Linked DNA regions of Modestobacter italicus. The protein of the gene in region 2 interacts with the protein of the main gene of each other region in a pairwise test. Links are inferred from orthologs where the notes say so. Each region holds a gene or a part of one and is shown on either strand. Other genes may lie near its edges.

Region 1 (3,944 bases), 4.1 Mb from region 2 along the record:
TCAGCAACATCCAGGAGGTGCGGGCCCGCGGGGCGCGCACCATCGTGATCGCCGAGGAGGGCGACGAGGACGTCGTCCCGTTCGCCGACCACCTCATCCGGGTTCCGCGGACGCCGACCCTGCTGGCCCCGGTGGTCACCACCGTGCCGCTGCAAGTGCTGGCCTGCGAGATCGCCGCCACCCGCGGCCTGGACGTCGACCAGCCGCGCAACCTGGCCAAGTCCGTCACGGTGGAATAAAGGACCCGACTGCCCCCCACGACACGCTCCGCGCGCCGCGGGTCCCTGCAGCCGGGCCGCTCCAGCACGTCACCAGGCAGACTGGGGGCGTGATCATCGGGGTCGGGATCGACGTGTGCCCGGTCGAGCGGTTCGCGGCGTCGCTGGTCCGGACGCCGGGGCTGCGCGACCGGCTGTTCACCGCCGCGGAGCAGCGGACGCCGTCCGGGACCGAGCGCAGCGGTGAGTCGCTGGCCGCCCGGTTCGCTGCCAAGGAGGCGCTCGCCAAGGCCCTCGGGGCGCCCGGCGACATGCTCTGGCACGACGCCGAGGTGGTCGTGGGGGAGCGGGGGCGGCCGCACCTGGAGGTCCGCGGCACCGTCGCGCAGCGGGCCGCCGAGCTCGGCGTCACCACATGGCACGTCTCGCTGAGCCACGACGGCGGCCTGGCCTCCGCCGTGGTGATCGCCGAGGGCGGCACGCCGTGACCGGGCTGTTCACCGCCGCCCAGGTGCGCGGCGCCGAGCGGGCCGCGATGGCCGGGTTGCGCCCCGGCGTGCTCATGCAGCGGGCCGCCACCGGGCTGGCCGCGGTCTGCCTCGGGCTGCTCGGCCGCGCGCACGGCGTCCGGGTGGTGCTGCTCGTCGGCTCCGGGGACAACGGTGGCGACGCGCTGTTCGCCGGCGCGGTCCTCGCCGTCCGGGGAGCGCAGGTGACCGCCGTCCTGCTCGCCCCCGACCGGGCGCACGCCGACGGGCTCGCCGCCCTGCTGCGGGCCGGTGGCCGCACCGGCGGCGCCGAGTCGCTGGCGCGCGCGGACCTGGTGCTCGACGGGATCGTCGGCATCGGCGGTACCGGGGGGCTCCGGGACGACGCCGTGGCGCTGGTGCACGCCGCGGTGGCCGGGCCCGGCCTGCTGGTGGCGGTCGACGTCCCGAGCGGCGTCTCCGCGGACACCGGGGAGGTGGCCGGGGAGGCGTTCCCCGCCCAGCACACGGTGACCTTCGGCGCGGTGAAGACCGGGCTCGTCGTCGGCGCGGGCCGCGGCGCCGCCGGCACGGTGCACCTGGTCGACATCGGCCTCGGCCCGCACCTGCCCGCGCCGGACGCCGAGCAGCTCACCGACGCCGACGTCGCCGTCCACCTGGACCCGCCCGGCGCCGGGGACGACAAGTACTCCCGCGGCGTGGTCGGCGTCATCGCCGGCTCGGCCACCTACCCCGGCGCCGGCGTGCTGTGCACCGGTGCCGCGCTGCGCGCCCGCCCGGGCCTGGTCCGCTACGCCGGCACGGCCGCTGAGGGCGTGAAGGCGGCCTGGCCCGAGGCGCTGGTCACCTCCGGGCGCCCGGGCGCGGCCGGCCGGGTGCAGGCCTGGGTCGTCGGGCCCGGGATGGGCACCGACGAGGCCGCCCGCAGCGTGCTCGCCGAGGTGCTGGCCACCGACCTGCCGGTGGTCGTCGACGCCGACGCGCTCACGCTGGTCGCCGCGCAGCCCGGGCTGGTGGGCGACCGGACGGCGCCCACCGTGCTCACCCCGCACGACCGCGAGTTCGCCCGGCTCTTCGGCGAGGTGGGCGGCGACCGGGTCGCCGCCGCCCGCCGCGGCGCCGCCGCGCTCGGCTGCACGGTGCTGCTCAAGGGTGACGCGACCGTGGTCGCCGACCGCGACGGGGCCGCCTTCGTCAACGCCACCGGCACCTCGTGGCTGGCGACCGCCGGCACCGGCGACGTCCTCGCCGGCGTCCTCGGCGCCTTCCTAACCGGCGGGCCGGCCGCCGCGGAGGCGGCGGCGGTCGCCGCGCACGTGCACGGCCGGGCCGGGCAGCTCGCCGCCGAGCAGGGCCCGCTGATCGCCGGTGACCTGGTGCGCGTCCTGCCCCGGACGCTGGCCCGGCTGCGCGGCGCCGACGGCTGATCGGCACCGCCTGGGAGAGTGGGGCCGTGACACAGGTGCAGCAGGGGCTCGACAGCCGGGCCGAGGTGGTCGTCGACCTGGACGCGATCGCGGCCAACACCGCCGCCCTCCGGGACCGGGTGGGCCGCCCGCTGATGGCGGTGGTCAAGGCCGACGCCTACGGGCACGGACTGGTGCCCGCCGCCCGCGCGGCGCTCGCCGGCGGCGCCGACGCGCTCGGGGTGACGGTGCTGGAGGAGGCGCTGGCGCTGCGCGCGGCCGGGGTCACCGCCCCGCTGCTGTCCTGGCAGCACGCCCCCGGAGAGGACTACGCCGCCGGGCTGGCCGCGGACGTCGAGCTGTCGGTGAACGCCGAGTGGGCGCTCGCCGAGGTGGTCGACGCCGCGCGCGCCACCGGCCGGACCGCGCGGGTCCAGCTGTTCGCCGACACCGGGCTCTCCCGCGAGGGCGCGACCCCGGAGGCATGGCCCGGCCTGGTCGCCGCCGCGGCCCGCGCGCAGGCCGACGGGGAGATCGCCGTCACCGGGCTGTGGAGCCACATGGCCTACGCCGACGCCCCCACCCACCCGACGATCGGCGCGCAGGTGCGGGTGTTCGAGGAGGCCGTCGCGCTGGCCCGGCGGGCCGGGCTCACCGAGGCCCGCTGGCACCTGGCCAACTCCGCGGCCACCGTCGCGCTGCCGGAGACCTGGTACGACATGGTCCGCCCGGGGGTCGCCGTCTACGGCCTGGACCCGCTCGGCGGCGACCCGGCGCGGCACGGCCTCCGCCCGGCGATGACCGTGCAGGCCCGGGTCGCGCTCACCAAGCGGGTGCCCGCCGGCACCGGCGTCTCCTACGGCCACACCTACACGACGGGCGCGGAGACGACGCTGGCGCTGGTGCCGGTCGGCTACGCCGACGGCGTGCCCCGGGCGGCCGGCAACCGCGCCCCGGTGCTCGCCGCCGGCGTGCAGCGCACCATCGCCGGGCGGGTCTGCATGGACCAGTTCGTGCTCGACGTCGGCGACGACCCGATCGACCCCGGGGACGCGGTCGTGCTGTGGGGCGCGGGCGACCACGGGGAGCCGACCGCCCAGGAGTGGGCCGACGCGCTGGACACCATCCACTACGAGCTGGTCACCCGGGTCGGTGGCCGGTTCCGCCGCCGCCACGTCGGCACGGCAGGGCTGGTCTGATGGCCCGGGGGAGCCGCGTCGACCACCACCTCGCCCGCACCGCGGGCCTCATCGGCGCCGCCGTCGGCCTGGCCGCCGCCGGGACGGCGGTCGGGGTCGCGGTCACCCGGTCGGCCACGTCCGCGGTGCGGGCCAACCAGCTCGCCGGGCAGGCGGGGGACGACGGCCGGCCGATCGCCGCCGTGCCGGCCGGTGAGCTGCGCCAGCAGGACCCGCTGGGCAGCGAGAGCCGCACCGCCGACCGGACGGCGCTGGTGCAGACCGACGACGGCGTGCTGCTGTCGGTCGAGGAGATCGGGCCGCTCGACGCCCCGCTGACCGTCGTCTTCGTGCACGGCTACGCGCTGTCGATGGCGTCCTGGACCTTCCAGCGCCGCGACCTGGCCGCCGAGGTCGCCAGCGCGAACGGCCACCGCCCCCGCGCCCGGCTGGTGTTCTACGACCACCGCGGGCACGGCGGGTCCGGCCGGGGCGACGCCGCGCACGCCACCATCGAGCAGCTGGCCGCCGACCTGGAGCGGGTGCTCGACGCGCGCGTGCCGCGCGGGCCGGTGGTGCTGGTCGGGCACTCGATGGGCGGCATGACGGTGCTGACCCTGGCGCAGCGGCGCCCCGAGCTGTTCGGCACCCGGA
Region 2 (5,054 bases):
CACCGGCGCCCAGCTGGTCTCGGTGCAGGACGGCTCCCCTGCCGCCGACGCCGGGCTCGAGGCCGGCGACGTGATCACCGCGGTCGGCGACCGGACGGTCACCAGCTCCACCGAGCTGACCGCCGCCGTCCGCAGCGCGCAGCCCGGCGACACGGTCACCCTGACCATCCGCCGCGGCTCGGACACCTCGAAGGTCGACGTCACCCTGGACGCCGCCTCGAAGTAGCCGCCCCCGACCGACGACCCCGGTGCCGCCCCCGCGGCCCCGGGGTCGTCGTGCGTGGTGACCACCTAGGCTCGGTCGGGTGCCGAGCCCGCAGCTGCCCAGCCACCAGCTGACCGTCCCGCTCACCGGCGCGCTCGACGACCCGCAGCGCGCCCGCGACCTGACGAAGATGAAGCGGCTGGCCACCGGCCTGTTCCTGCTGGCCGCGGCGGTCTTCCTGGTGTGCGTGCTGGTCGGGGACGACGCCGGCGCCTGGGTCGGCTACGTGCGGGCGACCGCCGAGGCGTCGATGGTCGGCGCGCTGGCCGACTGGTTCGCCGTCACCGCGCTCTTCCGGCACCCGATGGGGCTGCCGATCCCGCACACCGCGATCATCCCGCGCAAGAAGGACCAGATCGGCACCAGCCTGGGCACCTTCGTGCAGGAGAACTTCCTGACCCGGCGCGTGGTCGAGGAGCGGCTGGACGCCGTCGACGTCCCCGGCAAGCTGGGTGCGTTCCTGGCCGCCCCCGGCCGGGCCGAGCGGCTGGCCGGCGACGCCGGTGCGGCCCTCGGCGCGCTGAGCGACCTCATCGCCGACGACGAGGTGCAGCAGACGGTCTCCGCCTTCGTCGACCGCAAGCTGCGTGAGACGCCCGCCGCGCCGGGGCTGGCCCGGGTGCTCGAGCTCGCCGTCGACGGCGACCGGCACCAGGAGGTCCTCTCCGCCGGGCTGTCCGGGCTGGCCGAGTTCCTCGCCGACAACCGGCTGGTCTTCCGCACCCGGCTGGGCGACGCGTCGCCGTCCTGGGTGCCCGACTGGGTCGACGACAAGGTGTTCGACCGGGTCTTCGAGCTGCTGCGCAGCTTCCTGGCCGAGGTCGGCGCCGACCCGGAGCACCCCGTCCGCCAGGTGTACGACCGCCGGCTGCGGGCCTACGTGCACAAGCTGCGCACCGACCCCGAGGCGGCCGCGCGGGTGGAGCAGTTCAAGGCCGAGGTGCTCGAGCACCCCGCCGTCCGCACCTGGTCCGGCTCGCTGTGGACGACGGCGAAGGCCTCCGTGCTCACCGCCGCCGCCGACCCGGACTCCCAGCTGCGGGCCCGGATGGTGTCGGTGATCCGCTCCGGCGCCCGGCTGCTCACCGAGGACCCCACCGTCCGCGAGCTCGTCCAGCGCGAGGCGCGCCGCGGCGCGGGCTGGGCCGTCGAGCGCTTCGCCGGGGACGCCGCCGAGCTGGTCGGCACCACGGTGGCGCGCTGGGACACCGAGGAGACCAGCCGGCGGATCGAGCTGCAGGTCGGCCGCGACCTGCAGTGGATCCGGGTGAACGGCACCGTCGTCGGCGGCCTGGCCGGCCTGGTCATCTACACGATCGCCCAGCTGCTCTCCTGAGCGTCCTCCGGCCCCGCCCCACCCGCGGGTGCCGGTGCCGGCAACACGACGGCCCTAGGGTCCGGACATGAGCGCACCCGTGCACACCGACGTCCCCGGCATGCTGCCCGGGCTGTTCCCCTACTCGCTCGCCGTGCGGCTCGGCGACACCGTGCGGACCGCCGGCATCGTGGGGATCGACTACACGACCGGACGGCCGGCCTCCCTGACCGACTTCCGTGCCCAGGTCCGGTCGACGATGGACAACCTGGTCGCCGTGCTCGAGGCCGCGGGCAGCAGCCCCAGCGAGGTGGTCGAGACCGCCTGCTACCTGACCGAGATGGCCCGCTGGGACGAGTTCAACGGGATCTACAGCGAGTACTTCAGCGCGCCGATGCCGATCCGGACGACGATCTCCTGCGGCCTCGTGCCGCCGTTCCTGGTGGAGGTCTCCGCCGTGGCCTGGTCCCCGCGGGCCTGACCGGCCGGGCGCCGCCTGCCGTCACCGGCGGGCGGACGCCGCCGCGAACAGGGCGATGCCGGCGGCGACGCTGACGTTCAGCGACTCCGTCGACTTCGTGATCGGGATGGACAGCACCACGTCGCAGCGCTCGCGGACCAGCCGTGACAGCCCGGCGCCCTCGGCCCCGACCACGAGCGCGATCGGGTCGGCGAAGCCGTCGTAGTCGTGCACGGTCATGTCGCCGTCGGCCGCCAACCCCACGGTCTGCAGGCCGGCGTCCTGGTAGGAGCCGAGCGAGCGGGCCAGGTTGGTGGCCCGGGCGACCTGCAGCCGGGCGGCGGCGCCGGCGCTGGTGCGCCAGGCCGAGCCGGTCATGCCGACCGCGCGGCGCTCGGGCACGACGACGCCGTGCGCGTCGAACGCCGCGGCCGAGCGGATGATCGCGCCCAGGTTCCGCGGGTCGGTGACCCCGTCCAGCGCCACCAGCAGCGGCGGGCGACCGGAGTTGCGGGCGATGTCGAGCAGGTCGTCGGGGTGCGCGTACTCGTACGGCGGCACCATCAGCCCGATGCCCTGGTGCAGCGCCCCGGCCGACATCCGGTCGAACTCGGCCTTGCCGACCTCGAGCAGCGGCAGCCCGCGGTCGGCGGCCAGCTGCACGGACTCGGTGATCCGCTCGTCGGTGCCGCCGCGGGTCGTGTCGCCGGTGACGACGTAGAGCGCCGTCGCCGGGATCGCCGCGCGCAGCGCCTCGAGCACCGGGTTGCGGCCGAGCAGCAGCTCGGGTTGCTCCTCGTTGCGGCGCTGGACCCGGGCCCGGTTGTCCCGGCGGGCGGCGTCGGCCTGCGCCTTCTTGTAGGCGGGGTGGTGCGGCCGGGCCGAGGCCGGCGGGGTCGCGCCCCGGCCGGCCAGCGACCGGCGGTTCTTGCCGCCGGTCCCGGCGGTGGCGGTCTTCTTGCCGGCGCCGGCCGAGCGGCCGCGTCGTTGGCTGTTGCCGGCCATCAGCTGGTCAGCTCCCATCGTGTGCCCTGGGGGGTGTCCTCGACCTGCACGCCCAGGGCGCCGAGCTGGTTCCGGATCGCGTCAGCTGACGCGTAGTCCTTGCGGGCCCGGGCGGCCGCGCGCTGCTCCAGCGCGAGCTGCACCAGGCCGTCGGTGGCCGCGGCGAGGCGCTGGTCCCCGCCCGCGGTGGCCCACTGCGGGTCGAGCGGGTCCAGGCCGAGCACGCCGAGCATGGCGCGCACCGACCCCAGGGCGGCGGCGACCGCGGCGTCGTCGCCGTCGGCCAGCGCGGTGTTCCCGGCGGTGACCGCCTCGTGCACGGCGGCGACGGCGGCCGGGGTGGCCAGGTCGTCGTCCATCGCCGCGCTGAACGCCTCGGCGAGCACCGGCTTGCCGCCGTCCGGACCGACCCGCTCGGCGGCCCGGCGCACGAAGCTCTCCAGCCGCCGGTAGGCCACCCCGGCCTCCTCGAGCGCCGCCTCGGTGTACTCGATCATGGAGCGGTAGTGGGGCGCGACGAGGTAGTAGCGCAGCTCGACCGGGCGGACCCGCTGGACGACCTCGTCGACCAGCAGTGTGTTGCCCAGCGACTTGCTCATCTTCTCGCCGCCCATGGTCACCCAGGCGTTGTGCAGCCAGTAGCGGGCGAACCCGTGACCGGCGGCCTGGGACTGGGCGCGCTCGTTCTCGTGGTGCGGGAAGCGCAGGTCCAGCCCGCCGCCGTGGACGTCGAACTCCGGGCCCAGGTACTTCTCCGCCATCGCCGAGCACTCCAGGTGCCAGCCCGGCCGGCCGCGACCCCACGGCGTCGGCCAGGACGCGGTCTCCGGCTCGCCGGGCTTGTGCGCCTTCCACAGCGCGAAGTCGCGCGGGTCGCGCTTGCGCTCGTCGGTCTCGGTGTCCGCGGCCGCCTGCAGCTCGCCGAGCCGCTGACCGGACAGCTCGCCGTAGCCGGGGAAGGACCGGACGTCGAAGTAGACGTCGCCGTCGACGGCGTAGGCGTGGCCGCGGTCGATGAGCAGACCGATCAGCTCGACCATCTCCGGCACGTGACCGGTCGCCCGCGGCTCGTAGGTCGGCGGCAGCGTCCCGAGCACCTCGTAGGCGCGGGTGGCGGCCCGCTCGTTCTCGTAGGCCCAGGCCCACCACGGCTCCCCGGCGGCGGCGGACTTGGCGAGGATCTTGTCGTCGACGTCGGTGACGTTGCGGATGTAAGTCACCTCGGAGCCGGAGTGCAGCAGCCAGCGGCGGAGCACGTCGAAGGCGAGGGCGAAGCGGACGTGCCCGATGTGCGGCGGCCCCTGCACGGTCAGGCCGCAGACGTACATGGAGACCCGTCCTGCACGCAGGGGCGTGAAGTCGCGCACGGCACGCACGGCCGTGTCGTACAGGCGGAGGGTCACCCGGTCGATTCTACGGGCGGCGCGGCAGTGCTCCGGACCACGAGCGCGGTGGCCACCGCTGCCCGGCCCTCACCGCGCCCGGTGAGGCCCAGGCCGTCGGTCGTGGTCGCGGTGACGCTGACCGGTGCGCCGAGCGCTGCCGACAGCACGGCCTCGGCCTCCGCCCGCCGCGGCGACGCCTTCGGGGTGGTGCCGATCAGCTGCACGGCGGCGTTGCCCACCTCCCAGCCGGCGGCGGCGAGCACCTCCCGGACGTGGGCGAGCACGTCGGCCCCGCGGGCACCGGCCCAGCGCGGGTCGTCGGTGCCGAGCAGGCCGCCGATGTCGCCGAGCCCGGCGGCCGACAGCACCGCGTCGGTGAGGGCGTGCGCGACGACGTCGCCGTCGGAGTGACCCGCGCAGCCGTCGACGCCCGGCCACTCCAGCCCGGCCAGCCAGCAGGCCCGGCCGGCCTCGATCGGGTGCACGTCGGTGCCGATGCCGACCCGGGGCAGGGCCGTCACAGTTGCAGCTCCGCGAGCCGGAGGTCGTGTGCCACGGTGATCTTGGCGGCGCGCTCGTCGCCGGCGACGGTGTGCACCGGGATGCCGGCAGCGCGGACCACCG

What was found. Proteins that work in one complex are often made in the same cells at the same time.
Region 1: the proteins of rlmB (region 2) and MODMU_RS23075 interact in binary tests that used the Escherichia coli proteins (3 or more experiments, as listed by UniProt). The link is inferred for Modestobacter italicus from one-to-one orthologs.

What each region holds. Positions count from the first base shown.
Region 1 is NC_017955.1:4,875,310-4,879,253, reverse strand. What follows is about bases 1-2,917. They hold MODMU_RS23075 (NAD(P)H-hydrate dehydratase), read left to right. Parts: upstream 1-702; coding sequence 703-2,133; downstream 2,134-2,917. Other genes in these bases: alr (alanine racemase), read left to right, coding at 2,160-2,917; MODMU_RS23080 (holo-ACP synthase), read left to right, coding at 329-706; glmS (glutamine--fructose-6-phosphate transaminase (isomerizing)), read left to right, coding at 1-239. In the rest of the region: more of alr, read left to right, coding at 2,918-3,311; MODMU_RS23065 (alpha/beta fold hydrolase), read left to right, coding at 3,311-3,944. UniProt on the Escherichia coli protein: Bifunctional enzyme that catalyzes the epimerization of the S- and R-forms of NAD(P)HX and the dehydration of the S-form of NAD(P)HX at the expense of ADP, which is converted to AMP.
Region 2 is NC_017955.1:757,237-762,290, reverse strand. The notes cover bases 1,074-4,072. They hold rlmB (23S rRNA (guanosine(2251)-2'-O)-methyltransferase RlmB), read right to left. Parts: upstream 3,064-4,072; coding sequence 2,083-3,063; downstream 1,074-2,082. Other genes in these bases: cysS (cysteine--tRNA ligase), read right to left, coding at 3,045-4,072; MODMU_RS03675 (RidA family protein), read left to right, coding at 1,669-2,061; MODMU_RS03680 (DUF445 domain-containing protein), read left to right, coding at 1,074-1,601. Outside these bases: MODMU_RS29010 (S1C family serine protease), read left to right, coding at 1-226; more of MODMU_RS03680, read left to right, coding at 306-1,073; more of cysS, read right to left, coding at 4,073-4,448; ispF (2-C-methyl-D-erythritol 2,4-cyclodiphosphate synthase), read right to left, coding at 4,445-4,951; ispD (2-C-methyl-D-erythritol 4-phosphate cytidylyltransferase), read right to left, coding at 4,948-5,054. UniProt on the Escherichia coli protein: Specifically methylates the ribose of guanosine 2251 in 23S rRNA.